One region of the Bradyrhizobium sp. Ses1 genome, then DNA from elsewhere that is predicted to be linked to it. Evidence: riboswitches for the same ligand, from Rfam matches in the RefSeq annotation. Region 1 holds a riboswitch; each other region holds the start of a gene.
The links. Region 1 has a riboswitch for cobalamin ahead of AC5ZG5_RS31295 (energy-coupling factor ABC transporter permease). Riboswitches for the same ligand answer to the same signal wherever they lie in the genome.
Positions count from the first base shown of each region.

Region 2: it holds a riboswitch for cobalamin, as region 1 does, so the genes downstream of both, metE (5-methyltetrahydropteroyltriglutamate--homocysteine S-methyltransferase) here and AC5ZG5_RS31295 (energy-coupling factor ABC transporter permease) in region 1, are expected to answer to the same signal.
Region 3: it holds a riboswitch for cobalamin, as region 1 does, so the genes downstream of both, AC5ZG5_RS08010 (TonB-dependent receptor) here and AC5ZG5_RS31295 (energy-coupling factor ABC transporter permease) in region 1, are expected to answer to the same signal.
Region 4: it holds a riboswitch for cobalamin, as region 1 does, so the genes downstream of both, AC5ZG5_RS20005 (TonB-dependent receptor plug domain-containing protein) here and AC5ZG5_RS31295 (energy-coupling factor ABC transporter permease) in region 1, are expected to answer to the same signal.

Region 1 covers NZ_JCAMOQ010000036.1:83,291-89,155, reverse strand. The annotation lists partial or broken gene AC5ZG5_RS31305 (IS630 family transposase) at 1-557, shown strand, start outside; gene cobF (precorrin-6A synthase (deacetylating)) at 653-1,405, opposite strand; gene AC5ZG5_RS31295 (energy-coupling factor ABC transporter permease) at 1,451-2,119, opposite strand; cobalamin riboswitch at 2,158-2,377, opposite strand; gene cobA (uroporphyrinogen-III C-methyltransferase) at 2,426-3,145, opposite strand; gene AC5ZG5_RS31285 (cobyrinic acid a,c-diamide synthase CobB) at 3,142-4,452, opposite strand; gene cobM (precorrin-4 C(11)-methyltransferase) at 4,452-5,234, opposite strand; gene AC5ZG5_RS31275 (cobalamin biosynthesis protein) at 5,231-5,599, opposite strand; gene cbiE (precorrin-6y C5,15-methyltransferase (decarboxylating) subunit CbiE) at 5,596-5,865, opposite strand, start outside.
Region 2 covers NZ_JCAMOQ010000001.1:553,666-559,530, forward strand. The annotation lists gene metE (5-methyltetrahydropteroyltriglutamate--homocysteine S-methyltransferase) at 1-1,823, opposite strand, end outside; cobalamin riboswitch at 1,931-2,131, opposite strand; cobalamin riboswitch at 2,264-2,482, shown strand; gene AC5ZG5_RS02660 (ribonucleoside-diphosphate reductase subunit alpha) at 2,597-5,473, shown strand; gene AC5ZG5_RS02665 (ribonucleotide-diphosphate reductase subunit beta) at 5,497-5,865, shown strand, end outside.
Region 3 covers NZ_JCAMOQ010000004.1:262,593-268,457, forward strand. The annotation lists gene AC5ZG5_RS08000 (hypothetical protein) at 1-1,260, shown strand, start outside; gene AC5ZG5_RS08005 (hypothetical protein) at 1,374-1,535, opposite strand; gene AC5ZG5_RS08010 (TonB-dependent receptor) at 1,620-3,884, opposite strand; cobalamin riboswitch at 3,997-4,194, opposite strand; gene AC5ZG5_RS08015 (FecCD family ABC transporter permease) at 4,377-5,351, shown strand; gene AC5ZG5_RS08020 (ABC transporter ATP-binding protein) at 5,348-5,865, shown strand, end outside.
Region 4 covers NZ_JCAMOQ010000016.1:90,016-95,880, reverse strand. The annotation lists gene cobD (threonine-phosphate decarboxylase CobD) at 1-132, shown strand, start outside; gene AC5ZG5_RS20005 (TonB-dependent receptor plug domain-containing protein) at 164-2,011, opposite strand; cobalamin riboswitch at 2,262-2,462, opposite strand; gene AC5ZG5_RS20000 (hypothetical protein) at 2,822-3,223, shown strand; gene AC5ZG5_RS19995 (DUF3551 domain-containing protein) at 3,482-3,730, shown strand; gene AC5ZG5_RS19990 (response regulator transcription factor) at 3,786-4,421, opposite strand; gene AC5ZG5_RS19985 (response regulator) at 4,615-5,235, opposite strand; gene AC5ZG5_RS19980 (sensor histidine kinase) at 5,307-5,865, opposite strand, start outside.

The DNA of each region.
Region 1 (5,865 bases):
CCCGGCCACACCGGGACAGATCGAGCGCTACGATTGCGAGTATCGGCGCAATGGCACCGCAAACCTGTTCGTCTTCCTCGACGCGCATCGCTCCTGGCGCAAGGTGAAGGTGACCGAGCGGCGGGCTGCGGAAGACTTTGCGGCCTGCATGCGCGACCTCGTCGACATCCATTATCCCCGCGCCGAGCGCATCCGCCTGGTGCTCGACAATCTCTCAACTCATTCGGCCGGGGCGCTCTACCAGGCCTTTCCGGCCGACGAAGCACGGCGGGTACTGCGCCGACTGGAGTTCCACTACGTCCCAAAGCACGCCAGCTGGCTCAACATGGTCGAGATCGAGATCGGCGTTCTCGCCCGCCAATGCCTCGATCGACGCATCGACGGTTTCGCCCGCCTCGTCGCCGAGACCGCCGCCTGGGAGAAACGGCGCAATGCCGACCGCGCCCGCGTCAAATGGATCCAATAAGGCTCGCGCCAAAATGGCGCGGGCCTATCCAAAACCCATCATCGAATTAGGCCAGGTTCAACGAGTCAAAACCTCTGTGCCGAGGTACTAGGATTAAGACGGACAACGAGTCAATACGCGCGTCCAAGGTGCGACGTTCTTGTCGCAAGAGTCTCCCGCATCGACAATCCTGCCGGCGAGAGTGCGCTATCGCGACCTGCGCTTGAGAATGTAGCTGTCCATGATCCAGCCATGCCGTTCGCGCGCCGCTTGCCGTGCGGCGGCGATGCGCGGGCCGACTTCTGCAAGCTCACCGGATATGATGATCTGGTCAGGCATGCCAAGAAAGGCGCCCCACCAGATAAGCAGACCGCTCGCATCCAGCGACTGGAACGCCGCACCGCCATCGAGCATCACGACCACGGTGTCGCTGGCATCAGACCAGCCGCCTTCACGTAAGCGCCGCCCTGTGGTGACCAGGAATGGTTCGCCAATATCGTTCAGCGGCAGCGCATGCGCAGCACACAGCGCCTGGATTGACGTGATGCCGGGGACCACTTCGATCGCCGGCAAAGGATCGAGCCGGTGCGCGATCCGCAAGGAGGAGTCATAGAGCGAAGGATCGCCCCAGATCAGCAGCGCGACGCGCCCCTTGGCTCCAACATGGCGCGCAATTTCGTGCGACCAGGTCGCCGCAACGGCCTCGTGCCAGTCGTCCACGCCCTTGCGATAATCGGCGCCGCCTGCGTCTCGCACCGGCAGGTCGAACTCCGCAATCTGCGTCCGGTCGTTGGTGAGCACGTCTGTGCAAATCGTTCGCCGCAACTCGGCGAGATCGGACTTCACGGTCCCCTTGCGCGGGATCAGGATGAGGTCGGCGGCATTGATCGCGCGAATCGCGGCGAGCGTCAGTTGCTCGGGATCGCCGCAACCGATGCCTATCAGGGAGAGCGTGAGCATCGCTTGGACGGAGGACGGCCGTAACGGCCGCCCTCCAAATGGTCGCTAGGCCGCGTTGTGCAGGCGATCGGTGACGAGACCCTCGGCCGTCACGCCGCGCAGCGACTTCGCCAGCGCCAGCACCGCAAGATCGGCGAGCGGCTCGATCACGATGACGAGCGCGTAAGAGCCCGCGAAGTTCGCGATGTTGGTCGCACCAAAGCCCGCACCATAGAGTGCCCAGAACGCGACCCAGGCCACGATCCCGGACTGATACGCCGTCGAAAGCGCCAGCGCCTGGCGATACTGCAGGTCGACATAGGCGGTGTTGCGCGGAATGATGCGCTGAGCGAGCGCCTGGATCGCAAACAACGGCACCAGGAGCGTAGTGACGTTCATGCCATATTGCGGCAGGTCCGTCGGCGCGAAGAACAGCCCCTGCAATAGAAGGCCGAGCGCCAACCCGAATGCAGCCGGTGCTGCACCGAACAGCAGGAACAACGTCGAGCCAAGGATGAAATGCACCTCGGAAACGCCGACCGGGAAGTGCGGCAACACCTCGAAGAAGGTAAAGACAAGGCCTGTCGTTGCAACCGTCCGCGCGGCAAACGACGCGATGCCCTGCTCGCGCACGGTCTCGACTGCAAGCTTCCAGGCGACGCCGGCTGAGGCAATTCCGGTCGCATAGCTCAACACGAGCTTGGCGCCCGTTACGATTCCCGGTTCGATATGCATGGTCTTACGTCCTTCCTGCCGTCACACCCGACGGCCTTGGCGTCAAAACTTGCAGGGCCGGTCTCCTGGCTCGCGGTTCGAAGCGGGTCTCCGGCCTTCCCAGGCTTTTCAGCCCAGTGGCGGATCGGAGTCCCTCACCGCTTACAGTCGCGGGGGCGGCTGGGGTTTCGGGCGCCGCAACTGGGTCCGCCCACCCCCATTCCCGATTATGCTCCGGCGCTTTGCGCCGTACCGAGCACCATGCTTCTCCTGTGTGCCCCTTTCGAACAGCAGGCGTCAAGGGGCGAACAGGGCCGGCCAGTGGCATCATGAGGGATAATCTCCGGCCAGCGCACCGAACAGGATGACGGCCGCGGTGGTTGCCGCACCGCCCCGCGCGAGCTGTTCGGCAAGCTCCGCGATCGTGGTGCGGACAAGCCGCTCATCGGCACGGCCCAAGGATTCGGCAAACAGCGTAGGAGTATTCGGAGCGAGGCCCTGTTCGATCAGTTTCGCGGCCAAAGCAGGAAATGTGCGCCGGCCCATATAGACCACGGTCGTCGCTTCCGGATCGGCAAGAGCCGCCCAATTGAGATTTTGCGGCAATTCGCCGGTGACATCAGCGCCCGTCACAAACTGCACTCGGCGTGAGGTGTGGCGACGGGTCAAGGGAATGCCGGCCTGCGCGGCCGCGACGCAGGCCGAGGTGACGCCGGGAATGATCTCGTAGCCGATGCCGGCTGCGCGGAGAGCCTCGATCTCCTCCTCCAGCCGGCCGAAAATGCCGGCATCGCCCGATTTCAGGCGCACCACGCGCGCGCCGGTCGCGGCATAATCGACGAGCAGCTGCTGCTTGGTCGAGGGGCGGCCCGCGCGTTTTCCCACCGCGACGAGATTGGCGCCAGGACGCGCGAGATCGAGGATCGCGCCTGACGCGAGGTCGTCATAGAGCACGACATCGGCTTCGCGCAGCCGAGCGGCCCCCTTCAACGTCAGAAGCTCGGGATCACCGGGACCGGCAGAGATGAAGGAGACAAAACCGCTCACCGGTCCTCCGCAATCAGATGGAAGAACGTGCCCGTGGCATGACCACGGCGCGAGCCGGTCTCGGTAACAATTGTGCTGGTCGCGTCACGGACAACCGCGAGCGGCACATCAGGCTGCGCGATGATGGTCGAATAGTGGAACTCGTGGCCGCGCAGGCGTGCGCCAGGTTGATGTCCGGGCATCGGCACAGCAAGCTCGGCAAGCCGATAGCCCAGATGCATCCGGCGTTTTGCAAAGCTCGTCTCCAGGCCGAGCAGGCCCACCATCTCATGGCGCGTGCCGTCCGCGTCGATCAAGGCGTCGCCCAATACCATATAGCCCCCGCATTCGCCGTGCACCGGCCGTGTCTCCGCGAAGGCGCGTAGCGCGTTGCGAGATCGCGCATTGGCTGCGAGGCGGCCGGCGTGCAGTTCGGGATAGCCGCCCGGGAGCCAGCACACGTCGGCGCTCGCATCGGGCCCCTCATCAGCAAGCGGCGAGAAAGCCACGATCTCGGCGCCCGCGGCGCGCCATGCCTCCAACATGTGCGGATAGACGAAGGAGAACGCGGCATCGCGAGCGAGCGCAATACGCTGTCCCGGCGGCGTGATATCGAGGCCGCGCGAGGGCGATTGCGGCGACCAGGCGGACGCCGATTGCAGCACGGCATCGAGATCGACATGCTCGCTGACGAAGCGGGCGGCCTCGCCAATCAGGCCACCGACCTCTGCCTGCTCCTCTGCCTGCACCAGGCCGAGATGCCGCTTCGGCAAATTGATCTCGGAATGGCGCGGCAGCGCGCCGAACACGGCAATGCCGGCGTCCACCAAAGGGCGTCGCACGAGGTCTTCGTGCCGCGGGCTTGCGACGCGGTTGAGCACGACACCTGCAAGTCGCACGCCCGCGCGGAAATCGCGCAGGCCCGCGGTGACCGCCGCGGCCGTCTGGGCCTGACCGGACGGATCGATCACGAGCAGCACCGGCCAGCCCATCATTTCCGCGATATCCGCCGTCGCACCGGTGCCTGAGACGCCGCGCATGGCGACGCCGTCGAACAGGCCCATCGAGCCCTCGGCCAGGACAAGATCGGCATCCGCGCCTCGGCTGACGAGGCGCTCGATCGTAGCGCGCTCCATGGCCCAGCTATCGATGTTGACGGAGACGTGGCCCGTGGCGGCGGCATGAAACGCGGGATCGATATAATCGGGTCCGCTCTTAAAGCACTGCACCCTTAGCCCGCGATCACGATAGGCGCGCGCGAGCGCCAGCGTCAGCGTCGTCTTGCCGACACCGGAGGCCGGCGCCGAGATGACGAGGCTTGCAACCATCACGACGCCTCCGGAAAACGCGGCGCCGGCCCGATCGGCCGGTAGCGGCGGTCATAGTCGGCGGCGTAGAGTCGGCTTTCTGCGAACTCTTCAGAGCCCAGCGTCCGGCCGACGAGAATGAGCGCGGTCCGTTCGAGTTCCGCACCAACAGCGGCATCAAGCGTCGCAAGTGTGGCGCGAACGATGCGCTGGTCCGGCCAGCTTGCGCGCCAGACGATCGCCACCGGGCAGTCCGCGCCATAATGCGGCGTGAGCTCGGCAATGACCTTGTCGAGCAGATGGATCGACAGATGGATTGCAAGCACCGCGCCAGTTGCAGCGAAGGCGGCGAGCTTTTCGCCTTCCGGCATCGCGCTGGCCCTGCCCGGCGAGCGCGTCAGTACAACGGATTGCGTGAGGCCCGGCAGCGTGAGCTCGGCCTCGATCGCTGCGGCTGCAGCGGAAAAGGCCGGCACGCCCGGCGTGACCGTATAGGGAATGTCGAGCGCGCGCAGGCGACGTAGCTGCTCTCCCATCGCCGACCAAATCGAGAGGTCGCCCGAATGCAGACGCGCGATATCCTTGCCATCCGCATGCGCGGCGGCGATTTCGGCGATGATTTCGTCAAGCGACATTGGCGCCGTATTGACGATCCGCGCGCCGGGCGGGCAATGCGCAAGCACGCCTTGGGGAACGAGCGAACCAGCGTACAGGCAGACCGGCGAAGTCGCGATCAGATCGCGCCCGCGCAAGGTGAGTAGATCGGCAGCGCCCGGTCCCGCGCCAATAAAATGCACCGTCATTCGCCGTCTCCTTCCGCGATCGCCGCGGTGGCGGTTCGATCCTTTGAGACCGCCCGCGTCGAAATCAGCCGCGCATGGCGGCCGGCCGCCGCGAGCGCGGCGGCCTCGGCGACCGATCCCGCGCCGAATTTTTCCTTGATGAGTTTTGACTGGGTCGGCGTCGCAATGCCTGCCAGCACATCGGCCGAAACAGCCTTGACCGGGACATTGAACTCACCCGCCAGGACTTTGAGCGCTGCAGTCTCTGCCTTGTCGCTGACGGTCGCGACAGCCGTGAAGCCGTCGGCGCCACCGGCCGCGACCAGCGCCTCGCGCAGCGAGGCGAGCGTGACGTCGTGTTTGAATCCGAGACCGGCGACCCTCATTTCATCACGCTCCATTGCACGACCGGCCGAGCCGCTTCCCAAGAGCGGTACCGGCCGAGCGGGCCCGCATGAGCGATCTCTACCCGCATCAGTTCGCCGCCGTGACGTGCATGCAGCTCCGAAAGCAGCGCATCCGTCTCGAGCGTTACGGCATGCGCTACCACGCGCGTGCTCGGCGCGCTACGCGACCAGATCGCATCGAACATTGCGGCATCGAGGCCCCCGCCGATGAACACGGCGTCCGGCGGCTCAAGGCCCGAGAGGAC
Region 2 (5,865 bases), on a different contig from region 1:
AGCACCTCATCGCGGATCGCGAGCGCGATCTGTCGGCACACGTCGCTGCGCGGCAGGTCGTCGCGGACGAAGGACCAGTTCAGGATGGTCACGGGGCCGGTCAACATCGCCTTCACCGGCTTTGCCGTCAGTGACTGCGCGAATTGCCACCATTCGACCGTCATCGGCTGCGGTCGTGAGACGTCGCCATAGAGGATCGGCGGCCGGACGCAGCGCGAGCCATAGGACTGCACCCAGCCGAGCTCGGTGAAGGCGAAGCCGGAAAGCTGCTCGCCAAAATACTGCACCATGTCGTTGCGCTCGAACTCGCCATGGACCAGGACGTCGAGCCCGATATTCTCCTGCCAACGGATGGCGCGCGCGGTCTGATGCTGCAGATAGGTCTTGTATGCGGTATCGCTGAGTGCACCATTGGCATGTGCGGCGCGTGCGTTTCTGACATCGGTTGTCTGCGGGAAGGAGCCGATGGTCGTGGTCGGGAAGCGTGGCAGATTGAACCGCTCGCGCTGCACCTCGGCACGCTCGGCGAACCGGCTGGCACGATGGCGCATGCCGCCATCGATGGCGGCGAGACGCTGGGCAACCTTGGCATCGTGAATCCGCGGTGAGGTCTTGCGCGCGGCCGCGGCGGCATCGGACGCTCGGATCGCTTCGGACGCAGGGGCCCGGCCACTTCCAAGCGCCGCGCCCAGTGCGGCAAGCTCTTCGAGCTTCTGCACCGAGAATGAAAGCCAGGTCTTCACCTCGGGATCGAGCTTGGTTTCCAGGGCGAGATCGATGGGTACATGAAGCAGCGAGCAGGATGGCGCGATCTGAATGCGCTCCTTGCCGAGCTTTGCGACGACGGGCCCAAGCTGATCGAGGATCCGGCTCAGATCCGCGCGCCAGACGTTACGGCCGTCGATCACGCCGAGCGACAGCACCCGTTCTTTCGGAACGTCGATGAGATCGCCGAGCTGCTGGGGCGCGCGCACGAGATCGAGATGGAGGCCGGCGACCGGAAGATCAAACGCGACCGCACGATTGCCGCCGAGCCCGCCGAAATAGGTCGCCAGCATGATCCTGATGTCCGGCACCGCTTTGGCGATTTCGGAATAGGCGCGCCGTAGGGCTTGCTGAGCGGCGGCGTCCAGATCAAGCACGAGAGAGGGCTCGTCGATCTGCACCCATTCCGCACCGCGGGCAGCGAGTTCGCGCAATAGTTCGATATAGACCGGCAGGAGCCTGTCGAGCAGCGACAGCGTGTCGAAATGCGGTTCCTTGGACTTGGCCAGTTTCAGGAACGTGACCGGGCCGACCAGCACGGGGCGGGTCTGATAACCCAGCGCCTTCGCCTCCTCATACTCTTCGATCGGCTTGCGCGATGAGAGTGCAAAATACTGGTTCTTGCGAAGCTCCGGCACCATGTAGTGATAGTTGGTGTCGAACCATTTCGTCATTTCGAGCGCCGCCACGCCATGTGCGTGATGGGCATGTCCGCAGGCCTCGTCATGCGCGTCGGCCGTGGTGCCACGCGCCATCGCGAAATAGGTCGCAAGCGGCACCGCGCCGCCGGTCCAGCCATAGCTTTCCGGGATAGCGCCGACCATTGCGCAGGTGTCGAGCACCTGATCGTAGAACGAGAAATCGTTCGACGGGATCACGGTGATACCGAGTTTCTTTTGCCGCGCCCAATTGGCCGCGCGCAGCCCGACGCCGGTTTCGATCAGCGTCTTTTCGTCTGATGTGCCGGACCAGAAGCGTTCCAGCGCAAATTTCAGTTCACGGCGCGGACCGATCCGCGGCGTGCCGAGGGACGCAACAACAAGTGAAGTGGAAGACATTGGCTTAACCCCATGAGTTGGGGGCAAAGGCCGTAGTGACACGTCTGGATTCCCTGCGCGAGGTGCGCACGGAATCGCAACCGCACCACCGGGACACCCCGCCCGAGGACGTGTATGTTGTCGAGGCAGGTCTCCTGGCTCGCGGGTCGTTGCTGCGGTCCGGCCTTCCCGAAGCTTTGCAGGCTTCAGTGGCAATTGTGGACCGCGGCTCGCCGCTTACAGTTGCGGGGGCAGCTCCGGCTTTACACCGGCTTCCCTCTTAGCTCCGGAAAAGATCTCTCCGAAGAACCACGACGCGTTCACTTACCGGCAAGATCGCGCGAACGTCAACTCGGCTGACATCACGTGCGCGTGGAGCCGGTTGTTCACAGCGTCAACGGCGTGGACCGGAATTTTTGCGCTTCGCCCATACGTCCCATTGACACCATTCCCCAAATCGCACCAGATGTAGCTGTCACGGTCCATCATGACGCAAGGAATGGTGGCCAAGAGGGAAGCTGGTGATCGCGCGTTGCTCGCGAGAATCCAGCGCTGCCCCCGCAACTGTAAGCAGTGAGTTGCTCCCGATTTTAGACGTCACTGATGCGGCATCGCATTGGGAAGACGGGGAGTGACGCCGACCTGCGAGCCAGGAGACCTGCCGTGACAGCAAATAACGTCCACGGGCGGGGTGTCCCGGCGGCCGCTTGCAGGCTCATGCCGGTACGCCGCCGGCATCATCACGCAGCGTCGCCTCCGGCATCCGGCCCCAGCAACATCACGGGGTCTGCAAGATGTCACTCTCTCTCGATCGCGAAACCACCGCGTCACCTCTCATCCACCTGCGCCCCGAATCAATCGCGGCGCCGGAAGCACGGCTGCCGATGCAGGTGATTCGCCGCAATGGCGCGGTGTCGCAATTCGATGCCGGCAAGATCTCGGTGGCGATGACCAAGGCCTTCCTTGCGGTCGAGGGGAATACGGCGGCTGCGTCGCGCCGCGTGCACGAAGCGGTCGAGGAATTGACCGCCGAAGTCGTCGGCGCGCTGTCGCGCCGGATGAGCGAAGGCCGCACCTTTCATATCGAGGACATCCAGGACCAGGTTGAACTGGCATTGATGCGCAGCGGCCATCACAAGGTGGCGCGCGCCTATGTGCTCTATCGCGAGGAGCGGGCGCGGCAGCGCGCCGAACAGCAGGCAACTAAATCCGCAACGGCATCGAGCGGGCCAATCGTCCACGTCACGCTCGCGGACGGCAGCAAGGTGCCGCTCGACCATGCGCGGCTGGCGATGATCGTCGGCGAGGCCTGCGCGGGGCTCGACGGTGTCGACGCTGCGCCTGTCGTCGGGGAAATCCAGCGCAATCTCTATGACGGCATCAGCCAGGAGGAACTCGCGCTCGCCAGCGTGATGGCGGCGCGTACGCTGGTCGAGCAGGAGCCGAACTACGCCTATGTCAGCGCGCGCCTCTTGCTCGACAAGCTCCGCACTGAAGTGCTGTCCTTCGTGCAGGGCGCGCCAACGAAAGCGTCGCAGGCGGACATGGCGGTGCGCTATGGCGAATATTTTCCGGCCTATATCAAGACCGGCATCAGGGCCGAATTGCTCGATCCCGAACTCGGCCGCTTCGACCTGAACAAGCTGGCCGCGGCACTGAAGCCGGAGCGCGATCTTGCGTTCCAGTTCTTAGGGCTGCAGACGCTTTATGATCGCTATTTCCTGCATGTCCGCGGCCACCGGATTGAATTGCCGCAAGCGTTCTTCATGCGCGTCGCCATGGGGCTTGCACTGCGCGAGATCGATCGGGAGGCGCGCGCGATCGAGTTCTACAATCTCCTGTCCTCCTTCGACTTCATGGCGTCGACGCCGACGCTCTTCAATTCCGGCACGCTGCGGCCGCAATTGTCGTCCTGCTTCCTCACCACCGTTCCCGACGATCTCGACGGCATCTTCAAGTCGATCAAGGACAATGCGCTGCTCGCCAAATATTCCGGCGGCCTCGGCAATGACTGGACGCGGGTGCGCGGGCTGGGCGCCCATATCAAGGGCACCAATGGCGAGAGCCAGGGCGTCGTGCCGTTCCTTAAAGTCGCCAACGACACCGCGATTGCCGTCAACCAGGGCGGAAAACGCAAGGGCGCGGTCTGTGCCTATATCGAGACCTGGCATATCGACGTCGAAGAATTCCTCGACCTGCGCAAGAACACCGGCGACGACCGCCGCCGCACCCACGACATGAATACCGCCAACTGGGTGCCTGATCTCTTCATGCAGCGCGTCGAGGCCGACGGCGAATGGACGCTGTTCTCGCCGGACGAGACGCCCGATCTGCACGATCTCTACGGCAAGGCCTTTGCCGAGCGCTACGCGTCCTATGAAGACAAGGCCGCGCGCGGCGAGATGCGGGTATCCAAGAATGTCCGTGCCGTTGATCTCTGGCGCAAGATGCTGACCATGCTGTTCGAGACCGGACATCCCTGGATCACCTTCAAGGACCCCTGCAATTTGCGCTCGCCGCAGCGCCACGCCGGCGTGATCCATTCCTCCAATCTCTGCACCGAGATCACGCTCAACACTTCGGATGAGGAGACTGCGGTCTGCAATCTCGGCTCGATCAACCTGCTCAATCACGTCGGCGAGCGCGGGCTCGATACGGCCAGGCTGAAGCGGACGGTCGCGACCGCGATGCGGATGCTCGACAATGTCATCGACATCAATTTCTACACCATTCCCGAGGCGCGGCGCTCCAACCTGCGGCATCGGCCGGTCGGCCTCGGGTTGATGGGATTCCAGGATGCGCTGCACGTGCTGCGGATCCCGCTTGCGTCCGACGCGGCTGTCGCCTTCGCCGATACCAGCATGGAGGCGATCGCTTATCACGCGATCTCGGCTTCCGTCGATCTCGCCGCCGAGCGCGGTCGTTACCCATCGTTCGAGGGATCGCTGTGGAGCCGGGGCATCCTGCCGATCGATTCGATCGAGCTGCTGGCGGAAGCGCGCGGTGACGTCGCGATGGACCGCTCGCGCACATTGGACTGGGACGGCCTGCGCGAGCGCGTCAAGACGGTCGGCATGCGCAATTCCAATGTGATGGCGATCGCGCCGACGGCGACCATCTCCAACATCTGCGGCGTGGCGCAGTCGATCGAGCCCGCCTACCAGAACCTCTATGTCAAATCCAACATGTCCGGCGATTTCACCGTCGTGAACGCCTTCCTGGTCCGCGACCTCAAGGCGCGCGGCTTGTGGGACGAGGTGATGGTCAGTGATCTCAAATATTTCGATGGCAGCTTAGGTGCGATCGACCGTATCCCTGATGATCTCAAGGCGCTCTATGCGACCGCGTTCGAGATCGACAGCGCTTGGCTGATCGAGGCGGCGGCGCGGCGGCAGAAATGGATCGACCAGTCGCAGTCGCTCAACCTCTATATCGCCAACCCCTCCGGCAAGAAACTCGATGCGCTGTATCGCCTGGCCTGGCAGCGCGGCCTCAAGACGACCTATTACCTGCGCTCGCGCAGCGCCACCCATGTCGAGAAGTCGACGCTGAAGGGCACCGACGGCAAGCTCAACGCCGTCAGCGTAGCTCCCGCGATGTCCAGCGCACCGGACTTGTCCGGCGCCATCGCGTGCTCGATCGACAATCCCGAATGTGAAGCCTGCCAGTGAGCAGCGGAATAAGGAATAACGCCATGTTCGACTGGTCAGAGCCCGCTACGACCGCGCGCCACGCGGTCCCCCTCATGAACGTCGCCGCAGCCGGCAACCAGACCGGCTTAGGTGCGATCGATCGCCATGGCAGCCGTGTCTCGGTCGACGACAAGCGCATGATCAACTGCCGCGCCGACGTCAATCAATTGCTGCCGCTGAAGTACAAATGGGCGTGGGAGAAATATCTCGCCGCCTGCAACAATCACTGGATGCCGACGGAGGTCTCGATGCAGGCCGACATCGCGCTGTGGAAGTCGCGCGACGGCCTGACCGAAGATGAGCGGCGCGCGATCAAGCGCAATCTCGGCTTCTTCGCGGCCTCCGAAAGCCTCGTCGCCAACAACATCGTG
Region 3 (5,865 bases), on a different contig from region 1:
ACCGATCCGGCAACAAAGCTGCGAGTCCTGATCCCTGAGGGGGCGAGCACCTCGGCGCGCGAGGCGATCACGATCCTCGGCCTTGCCGGGCACCACGTCGAAGTCTGCGATCCCTCGCCCTGGTGCCTGTCGCGCTATTCGCGCTTCGTGCGCAAATTCCATCGCTGCCCGGGGTTGCGCCACGATCCCGAGGGATTCCTCGGCTTCATCGAGCGACTGCTGGAGGCGCCGTTCGACGTGCTGCTGCCGACCCATGAGCAGGGCTTTCTGTTCGCGCGCGCCGAGGCGCGGCTGAAGGGCCGCGTCGGCCTGGCGCTGCCGCGGTTTGGCAGCTACCGGATGGTGCACGGCAAGGCCGGCTTCAGCCGTCTGCTTGGCCAATTGGGCCTGCCGCAGCCGCCGACTCGGATCGTGACGTCGGAGAGCGAGCTGCGCGACGCCATCCGCTTTCCTTCCGTGATCAAGACCTCGGTCGGCACCGCGAGTCGCGGCATCTGGTTCGTGCGCGACGAAGCCGATTTCAACATCGCGCTGTACGAGCTCGGCGCCAGCGACGCCTTTGCCGATGAGGTTCTGATGCAGGATCTCGTCACCGGCACGACGGAGAAGGCGCAGTCGGTGTTTTGCTTTGGGAAGCTGGTCGGCTTCCACGCCTATCGGCAGATCGCGCCCGGTGTCGGCGGCGGTGAGGCGATCAAGGAAAGCGTCAGCCGTCCGCAGGTGCGCGCCTATCTGGAAGCGATCGGGGGAGCGCTGGCTTGGCACGGCGCGCTGTCGGTCGACTACGTGATGCCGATCGACAGCCCCGTGCCGCTCCTGATCGACTGCAATCCGCGCCTGGTCGAGCCGCTCAATGCCTTCCGCGCCGGCGCCGATCTGGTCGATCTCCTGCTGCGCGTATCGCTCGGCGAGACGCCACAACCCTTGCCTGAGAGTCGCGCCGGCGTGCGGACGCATTTGGCGATGCAGGCGCTGCTCGGCCACGCCTCCCGCGGCGGCACCAGGCGCGACATTCTGGTCGAGTGCGGCGATCTCTTGAAGACCTCGGGGCCCTACAACGCCAGCACCGAGGAGCTGACGCCGGTGCGGCTCGACTGGCTCAGCGCCGTGCCGCTGACGATGACGGTCGGCCTCACTCTGGTCTCGCCGAAACTGGCAAAGACGGTCGCCCGCGGCGGCTTCGGCGCGCATCTGCTCGATGTGAAGAGCATCCGCAAGATCGAGCGCGACGATTTCGCGGGACTGCATCAGCCGTCGTAGGGTGGGCAAAGCGAAGCGTGCCCACCATTGCGAGCGGAGTGCCTGATGGTGGGCACGTCGCTGCGCTCCTTTGCCCACCCTACAATTCCGCGCTCGCAATGACGCGAAGCGTCTCACAACGGCGCGTCGTCGGGGCCGTAGCGATCGCGCTTCGGTGTGGCGATGTCGCCGTCTTCGTAGTCGTCGTCCTCGTCGTGACGCGCAGGTGGAGGCGGCGGCTTTGGCTTGCCGCCTTCCTGCTTCGGAGGTTGGCTTCTCTTCCCGATCCCGCCCATGTCGATCTCCCGCCATCACGACATAATGGCTGATTCGGGCGGAACAAGCCGGTCCGCGCGTGGCTCGCGGACCGGCCGATCGCTTCAGAACGTGGCGCCGGCCTTCACCAGGAAAGTCCGACCCGGCAGCGGATAGGCGCTGAAGCGGCCGGGCGTGAAGTTCGAGGCGATGGCGTAGTCGTAATAGAGCGCATTCAGGACGTTGTTGACGCTGACCGACCAGAAGAAATGCTCATAGGCGCCGCTGAGCTTGAGGTCGATCGTCGCATCGCCCGGAATGCGCGTTTGCGTATTGGCCTGGTCGTTGTCCATGACGCGCGAGCTCCAGGCGCGCAGCGTGGCATCGAACACGAGATAGTTGTCCCAGATATTCCAGGTCACGCCGAGATTGCCGGTGTAGCGCGACACCAGCGGCACATCGTTGCCCGCGAACTGTCCCTCGCGGAACACGGCGCGCGTGTAAGCCATGCCGCCGCGCAGCGACACGGTATCGCTGACGCGCAGCGAGGCCTGCGTCTCGGAGCCATAACGCCGGGTCGGATCGAGGTTGATGTTGTAGAACAGCACCGGATTGAAATGGATCTCGTTCTCGAGGTCCATGTTGTAGATGCTGGTTTGCACCTGGAAGCGGCCCGTCTTGACGCGGAAGCCGGCTTCGACGTCGTGCGAGGTCTGCGTCTTCAACTGGAAATTCTGCGGCAACGGGTTGAAGTCCGCATCGAACGCGGGTCCGGTGGACGTGCGCTCGTCGACATCGGGCGTGCGAAACGCGTGCGCGGCGCGGGCGAACACCGAGAACATTTCGGTGAAGCGATGCTCGACGCCGACATGCAGCGCGTAATTGGTCTCGCTCTGGTCGAGCGGCGTCGCCTGCGCGTCGAAGGCGAACGGCGCGTTCGGATCGTAGCGATCGCGCGCGCTGAGCCAGGTGTTCTGCACCCGCGCGCCATAGGAGAAATCGGTGGTGGGCAAGAGGCCAACCGTGTGCTGCCAATAGCCGGCGAGCGACTGCTGCGACAGGTCGTAGGTATGGATCGGCGGCACGCCCCGGAACGCGCCGCGCTGCTGGTGGAACGTTGCATCGTAATAGTCGATGCCGGTCAGGATCGACGAGGGAATCCCGAAGATCGAATTGTTGATGCTCAGCCGCGGCGTGATCGACCAGGTCTGCAACGCGGCGTCATTGTAGGTGGATGCCGCGCTGATGAATGGCGAGGTGCCGAAGAACGCGCCTTGCGTGTCCTTCTGGCGGTAGCCGCCATCGACGATCAGGTCGACACCGTTCAGGAGCGTCTTGGTGAAGCCCGCCGTCGCGCTCGCGCCCTGCTGGTTGCCATAGTCGAACGGCGTGGCGGCGCCCTTGCGATCGGTGACGAGCTGATTGACGCCGATCGAAGGATCGACCAGCCTGCCGCCGGGAAAGCCCAGCTTCTGGTCGTCGCCGGTCACCGTCAGGAAGGCTTTCAGGTCCGGCGTCGTGTAGTTGAGATTGCCGACGCCGTTGCGCTGGTCGAGCGCATTGTTCACGCGGTAGCCGTCGGACTTGATGCCGTTGCCGTAGAACGACGCCGACCATGGTCCCGAATTCATCGCGGTCGAGATCGCGGCCATGCGCTGGTTGAAGGAGCCATAGCCGGCTTCGCCGCGGATCGAGACCGGCGGGCCGCCGACACCGGTCTTGGTGACGATGTTGATCACGCCGCCTATCGCATTGTCGCCGTAGAGCACGGCGCCGCTGTTGCCGCGGGTGATCTCGATGCGCTCGATCGAATCGAGCGGGATGGTCGATAGATCCACCTGCGCCATGTCGATGTCGTTGAGCCGTCGCCCGTTGAGCAGGAACAGCGTGTTGGCGGTGGCGAACGCGCCGAAGCCGCGCAGGTCGACCGAGGTCTTGGCGCCGTTCACGCCGCCATAGAGCGATTGAAGCTGCACGCCGGGGGCCTGCGCGATGATCTCGGCCAGAACCTGGGTCGGCGAATGCGCGATGTCGTCGGCGGTGATCACGGTCGAGGACGTCCCGACAATGCCGGCAAATTGCGGGCCGCCGCCACCGCCACCGGATGAAGCTCCGCCAGCGGCGGCGCCGCCAGCGCCCGCGCCGCCGGCCGGCTGCGCGTTGGTCGGCACCTGGCCCGGCGCGGGCCGCCGGGGACCTGGAGTGCCGTCGGAAGCGGGCTTGGCACGGGTGCGGTTGTGGTCGCCGGGCGCCCTGACCTCGACCGGCGGCAATTGCTCGGAGGGCGCTTCCTGCGCCTGCGCGGCGGAAACATACAAAGCGGGCGCCAGCATGCTCGACGCGAGCAGCAGCGCGCGGCGTTGCTTGGTGACTGTGGTAGCAGAGAACATCGGCGAGACCTCGGTATGACGTCAGTGGCACGTCACAGCGAACCAAGGCTCACCATCGCGTTTCGCGCTTCAGGTGAAGCAAATGCCTGTACTCCCCGACCGACATCGTCGCGTGTGACCACGTATGACGGCAGGTCTCCTGGCTCGCGGGTCGTTACCCTTCGTCGCCTTCCCAGGACCGAGACTCCCAGTGGCATATGACGAAGGATTCACCGCATACAGTTGCGGGGGCAGCCGCGGCTTTACGGGAAGTTTCCCGGTACCGCATTCCCTTTTGATCCCGATAGGAACCGTCAGGGCCATCTAGGATTTCGGCGGCACGTGAGTCAATCCCGGCGAAACTGCGGCTCCCTGGCTCCCATACGTTTTTTTGTTCCGGTGTCGCTTGTCTGCCACCGAATTCGCTGCAAGAAGCAGGGCGCGATGAGTGCACAGGATTTCACGATAGCGGCGGGTCTGGCCGCGCGGCGGCGGTTGGGGGCGACCGTTGCAATGATTGCGTTGGTTGCCTTGCTGATGCTGATCTCGCTCGGCACCGGCCCGGTGCGGCTGTCGCCGCTGACGGTGATCGAGGCGCTGTTCGGTGGCGGCAGCGATGTCACGCAGGTGATCGTGCGCGAGATTCGCCTGCCGCGCACCATCCTGGCGTTTGCGATCGGCGCCATCCTCGGTCTGTCAGGCGCGGCGCTGCAAGGCCTGTTGCGCAATCCCTTAGCCTCGCCCTCGCTGTTCGGCGCGCCGCAATCGGCGGCGTTCGGTGCGGTGCTGGTGATCGCGCTGGGGTTGGCTGACGTCCGCTCCTATGCGCTGCCGGTCGCCGCCATCATCGCCGCATTCGGCTCGGTCTTCGTGCTGCTCGCGATCGCAGGCCGCAATGCGGGCCTCTTGATCCTGATCCTCGCCGGGCTTGCGATCTCGAGCCTTGCGGGCGCTGCGACGGCGCTGGTGATGAACCTCGCGAGCAATCCGTTCCTGGCGCTCGAGATCGCGTTCTGGCTGCTCGGCTCGCTGGAGGACCGCAGCTTCCAGCATGTCGCGCTGGCGCTGCCGTTCATCGTCGCCGGCGCGGCCATCCTGCTGTCGCAAGCCAGCGCCTTCCGCGCGCTCACGCTCGGCGAAGAGACCGCGCAAAGCCTCGGCGTCGATGTCGGCCGCCTGCGCCTGTTCGTGATCGCAGGCGTTGCGCTTGGCGTTGGTGGCGCGGTGGCGGTCACCGGCACCATCGGCTTCATCGGCCTGGTCGCGCCGCATCTGATGCGGCCCGTCATCGGCCACGATCCGGCGCGGCTGTTGGTGCCGAGCGCGCTTGCCGGCTCGGCGCTGTTGCTCGCGGCCGACATCGCGGTGCGCATCATCCCGTCGACGTCGGACATCAAGGTGGGCGTGTTGACCTCGATCATCGGCGTGCCGTTCTTCCTCTATCTCATCATGCGCGAGCGTCGCGCGCTCGGCGGAGGCGTCGCATGACGGCGCTTGTTGTAGAACACCTCAACGTCGTGCTCGCCGGCCGCCGCGTGCTCAACGATGTGTCGCTGCAACTCGCCTCCGGTCATCTCGTCGCGCTGGTCGGTCCGAACGGCGCCGGCAAAACCACGCTGCTGCGCGCGCTCGCCGGCCTCATTCCCTCCGACGGCGTCATCAAGGTGGGAGGCGAGGCGCTTGCCGCGCTGCCGCTGCGCGAACGGGCCAAGCGCTTCGGCTATCTTCCGCAAGGGCACATGGTGCATTGGCCGCTGCCGGCGCGCGACATCGTCGCGCTCGGCCGCTATCCGCATGGCGCGACCGATCCGGCGCGGCTGTCCCCGCGCGACACTGAGGCGGTGGTGCGGGCGATGCAGGCGGCCGATGTCATGGAGTTCGCGGAGCGGCGTGTCACCGATCTTTCCGGCGGCGAGCGCAGCCGCGTTGCGCTGGCGCGCGTGTTCGCGGTGGAGGCGCCGATCATCCTGGCGGACGAGCCGACCGCCTCGCTCGATCCGCG
Region 4 (5,865 bases), on a different contig from region 1:
TTGCACACCGAATTGGCCCGACGCCACATCTGGTGCCGGAGCTTTAACGGCGCACGCGAATGGCTGCGATTTGGCCTTGCGTCGGACGATGGTCTCGATCGCCTGGCCAGCGCGCTTGGTTCGGTCAAATAGCGCACCCCGCGCGCGCATCATCACATCCGCTTCACCAGTGGGCACTGAACCCGGCGTAAGCCGCAGGTCCGGTCGTGCCATAGTTGTACACTTCCTGATAGTGCTCATTGAAAATGTTCTCGCCGCGCAAGTACACCTTCCAGGTCTCATCGATCTTGTATTCGGTGTAGAGATCGACGCGGACGTAAGGGGCGAGTGGTAGCGTCTCGTTTGAACCGCTGTAGCGCGTGGATACCGCGAGCACGCGTGGCTCGATCAGCCAGCCCTCGATCGGTGTGATCGGGAACGAGAATCTCGCCAGGTTTTCCGGCCGGCGCGCCAGCGTCAGGCCGGTCGAGAGATCCTTAGCCTGCAGATAGGTATAGGCGGCGTTGAATTTCAGGTAGCCCGGCAGGATATCGACGTTGACCCCTAGTTCCAGTCCGTCGGTTTCGGCACGCGAGACGTTGACGTAGTGCCCGAGCGGGTGCGCCGGATCGGTCACAAAGTCGATCAGGTTGCTGAACCTGTTGCCGAAGCCTGTCAGCGAAACCACAACGCGGCCTCCGAACAGGCTTTGGTCGATGCCGGCATCGTAGCCGAAGCTCTCCTCGGGACTGAGCGCGGAATTGCCATAGGTCGGCGCATAGAGCTGATAGAGCGTCGGGGCCTTGGCGCCTGTCCCGGCGCTCGCATGCAGCTTGGTGCCGGTCTCGGCGATCGTGTAAGCCGCGGTGGTTCGCCATGTCTCGAACCGTGCCACATCGACGACGTCGTCAACCCGGCCGCCCATCGTGATGTTGAGCCGCTCGCCGATCGGCAGTTGCCAGAGCGCAAACACTGAATTGGTGTCTTGCGTGCCTACGAGCTGTGGCGTCGACGCTCCAGGAATCGGCAATAGGTTGGTGGCGGAGGTGCTCGCCGTTTCATGCTGCACACGCGATCCGACGATGAGCGATCCCAGCGGGCCGACCTTCAGGTTGCCCTGATATTCCAGGCCCGTGCTGTCGCCGACGAAATTGGAGAGGATGGATGTCGTGTTCTGCGGCAGCTTGTTGATCTTGTAGGTGACGTCGTCGAACGAGCGGTCGATATGCGTCTCAAATGCGCTCACGCTATGGGTGAGAATGCCGCCGAACGTGTCGAACGACGCGCGTCCCCAGACCTGTTCGAGCAGGCGCGTCGCGCTCGACGGCGTGTCCGGGAACGTTCCGGAGGCCTGATCATAGGCGGACCGCGTGAATGAGGCCAGCATACCCGTCTCCAGGCGTACGCCTTCGCCGGAATCGTAGCCGACGCGTGCCGAACCGCCGACGCGGTCGAAGCCATCGCGCTCGAGCGGGCCATACTTGGCTTCGAGCGCGGGGATGCGATAGCCGTAGCGTGAAAAGCCGTTGCTGTGCTGCCCGCTTCCCGTGAACGCGTAGGACCACGGCCCAGAGGTTCCGGTCAGCGCTGCGCTGGTGCTCGCCGTGCCGTAGCTTCCGCCCTCGGTGCTGACGTCGAGTTGTGCCGGACCGGTGCCCTTCTTGGTGATGATGTTCACGACGCCGCCGATCGCGTCAGATCCGTAGAGCGCGCTCTGCGGTCCTTTCAGCACCTCGATCCGCTGGATCGCGCCCGGGGCGAACATCGCGAAATCGAAGTCGCCGCTGGCGGCGGTCGGATCGTTGACCCTGATGCCATCGATCATGACCAGCGTCTGGCCGGTATTGGCGCCGCGCAAGCGCACATTGGTCGTCGCGCCTGGTCCGCCGCTTTCGGTGATATCGAGTCCCGGCACGGTCCGCAGCGCATCGACGAGCGAAGTCGGATTGCTGGTCGCGAGCATTTCGTGCGTGACCACGCTGACCGAGCTTCCGGTCCGGCTCGCCGGCTCCAGTGTACGGTCGGGAGTCACGACCACTTCGGGAGTCGCGGCCGGCGCCTCGTTACCGGGCGCCGGGCGCGCAGGATGGGTCGTTGAAGCCCTTTGCCTATTCCTCGGAGCCGGCTTGGACCGGACCTCCGGATTGATGACGACAGCAGGAAGCTGTTCGGGACCCGATTGGGCCATGGCGCCAGTGTGACCGCACGCAGCAACGGCCGCACACCCGGCAAGAAAACGCCGCAAGTTCATTAATGCCCTTCCGCCGACCCACCGTCGAACGAGTTGATACCCGTCAACGGCCGGTCTCCTGGCTTGCGGTCGTCTCGCGATCCGCCTTCCCAAACCTGCTTGGCAGGCCCAGTGGCATCCGGATCGCAAATAGTCCGCTTACAGTTGCGGGGGCAGCCGCGGCATTGGGGAAGATTCCCGCACCGCGTTCCCGTTTCACCCTACAAAGGGCACCGATGACGCGCGCAAAGAAGCACAAGGCGGAGCAAAACTCAAATCGATAACGATCAGAACCCAACAGCATTTTTGCGGATCGCTGATAGCGGCGACCTGAATGACGAACACAGAAAGTTGCTGACAGGCGAAGGGACGGCAGATGGCAAATCCTACAGCCTTATGCGAGCATCACATGCCACCCACACGCGTCGCTAAACTTGGATGATACCGTTCATGTGAGCATCGACAGATTCAACGGAGGAACAGGAAATGTCGGTCCCATGCAAACTCGAACGCAGCCTCCTCAGTCACGATGAATACGAGACGATCCGCCTCACGCATCATCCCGCCATCTATGACGTCGAGCCGGCTGATCTTGCGGACATGCGATCCCGCTTGCGCAAGATGCGCGACAAGGAGCGAACGCTCGGCCGACAAAAGCGGCGAGAGACGCGCGGGAAAGGCCAGCCTCGCGGCGCGAACTTCCCCGGAACTGCCGATCGTCCATCACAACGCAAGCAGGTCTTTGCCGCGGCACTGAAGCGGGTTAACAGCGAACTCAGGCGTCTTCACAACCTGGCAGCTCGCACCGCCAATGTCGAAGCGGCTCGAAAGGCTATCGCGCTGCGTCGGGCCGCGGACTTCATTCCCTATCCCTCCGCCGGATCGACCGCCAACGAAGGGATGGTGCCGCGCTTGAGCACGCGTCGAAAAAAGATCGTCACGGGCGCGCGAATCGGACGGGTGTCGCAGGCGACGAAAGTCGCCCAGGCAATCCGCGATGCACGAGGGGCGTGAGCCGGCGCTGATCGAGTTGGTGACAGCTTCGCTGCCATCGAGATCTTTGAAAAGCACGGGGCTCTACCCATCCTACGGAAGGTCTGAACCTGTAATGCCTGTTCTCGACACCCGCGTCGTGGCTTCAGAATTCGGTGGCGCGATCCTGATCGGCGCGCTCTAGGGAATCTTGTCAAGCTGGCCCCCGGGGAATCATGTATTTTCAGGCGCGTCCTCCTTCGGCACTATGGAGATATCCTCAATGAGCGAGGTGATCTCATGCGCTACCTGATGGCACTCTTATCTGCGGCCGGCTTGATCTGGATTGCCGAAGCTGGTCCCGCTACGGCACGGGACTATCCCTATTGCCTGCAATCTCGAACCACTGGGATTCCGGGAGATTGCTCCTTCCGCACGCGGGCGGCATGTATGGCCGCGGCGTCGGGGCGAGGGGCCATATGCGCCGTCAATCCGCGCGTGGCATTCGGGCGATATCACCGGCGGGGCCGTGCGAACTCCAGCCAATGATCCAATACTCGCTGCGTAACCCGGCGCGACGACTGCTGCTCGAATTGTCTGCGCCTCAGGGCGCAACCAGCTTCTTGCGAATCGCATAGCGAACCAGCTCGGCTGTGGATGACATGCCAAGCTTGCGCATGGCGGACGCCCGATGGGTTTCGACAGTTTTCACGCTGAGCTTCAAGATGGAGCTGATGGCCTTGTTGGTATGCCCCTCTGCAATCAACTGCACGACGTTCTGCTCCCGCGATGTGAGGAGCGCACTGGACTTGTTCTGTTTGTTGAGCTGGTAGTCGGTCAGCAATTTCTCCAACACGACGCTGGTAAAGTAAGGTCGGCCGTCGAGCAGAGCTTCGATTGCTGAAATGAGATGCTTCCTGGCGTCCGATTTGAGCAGGAAGCCACGTACCCCGGTCAGAAGAGCCTCGGTCAAAATCTCCTCACTTTCATGCATGGTGAGGATCAACACTTCCGAACGCAGACGAAGCGTCTTGATGCGGCGGCTGACTTCCAGTCCGTTTACGAGGGGCATGGAATAGTCGGCGATGATGACGTCCGGTCTCGTTTCCAACGCCAATGCAATCGCCTGCTCACCGTCGGGAGCTTCTGCAGTTACAATCCAATTGGAGCGCGTTTCAACGATCGCGCGAAGCCCGGAACGTACGACTTCATGATCATCCGCAATCAGGATGCGTTTCATGGCGTCGTTCCCTTGCGCTGGAACGGTCGATAGCGATAGCCGACAGCGAGGTCAGAATCATACCGATTGGCTTTCCGGCAGTTATCCCGCAAAACCCTCGGATTTCGCAGGAAATATACTGAGGTCAGCTTAGCCTCCCGGGCTCATGGCAGAACAAGCCGGAACATCAAGCGCCGGATCATGCTTTGGCGTGTCATGCTTCCAGCAGGCGGGCGCGAACCGCGTAGCGGACCAGATCCGCCGTCGAGTGGATATCCAGCTTGCGCATCGCGGCCGCCCGGTGCGCTTCGGCGGTTTTGACGCTGAGGTTCAGGATGGCGCCAATGCCTTTGTTGCTGTAACCCTCCGCAATCAGCTTGACGACTAATCGCTCCCGCGGCGAGAGCCTGTCCCGATCTCCGGTCGAGACCTCGTTCGATTCAGGCGAACAGCTCTCGGTGCAAAATGGTTTATGCGCCAGAAGCGACTCAACCGCCGCCAACAACAGCCTGTTGGCATCCGATTTCAATACGAATGCCCGGGCGCCTGCCTCGAATGCCTCCTGGGCCAGCAGGCTGGAATTGTGGACCGTGAAGATCAATACTTCGGTTGGCAGGCGATACTCCCTGATCCGCCGCGCGACCTCCACTCCCGTCATGCGCGGCATGGAGAAATCGACGATTGCGACATGGGGTTGGTTTGCGATCGCCTCGGCAAGGGCCTTGCTGCCGTCGTTCGCCTCAGCAACGACTTCCCAGTCGGCACGTTGCTCCAGAACCGCGCGTAGTCCCGACCGCACCGCTTCATGATCGTCGGCGATAAGAAAGCGCTTCATGGCGGGTTAGCTCCCACTCGTGTTGCGTCGCAGGCTCGACCGGCACCAGTGACGCGAGTTCGGCTGTACGATCAGTGAACCCGTTTGCGCGGACCATGATGGCGGGGGCGGCCCTTGGCCGGCGGCGATTTTTCGGTCGCCGGACCGCGCGGGAACACCGCGGATAATGTCGTGCCGGGCTGCCCCGGTCCCGGCTCGGAGCGGATTTCGAGGGTACCTCCGATCTGCTGCAGTCTCACCTTCATTGCGGGAATTCCGACGCCGGGCGGCCCTGCCATCGCGCCGCCGAGCGCCTGGTCGAGCGGCATGCCGCGCCCATTATCGCTGACCCTCAGCCGGAAATGGTCATCGGTCGTCTCGATCGAGATCTCGACTTTCGTTGCTCTTGCATGACGAAAGACATTCGTCAGCGCCTCCTGGACCACCCGCAGCAGGGAGCGCTGCGTGTCGTAAGGTACGCGATCGATCTCGGGCGAGATGCTGGCATCGACTCTCAACGATGTGCGCGCCGCGAACCCTTCCGCATATCTCTCGATTGCTGCCTTCAGCCCGGCAACCGTCAGATTTTGCGGGTGCAGCAGGTAGGCAAAGGCCCGAATTTCCTTGATTGCCTGATCGATCGACGCATCG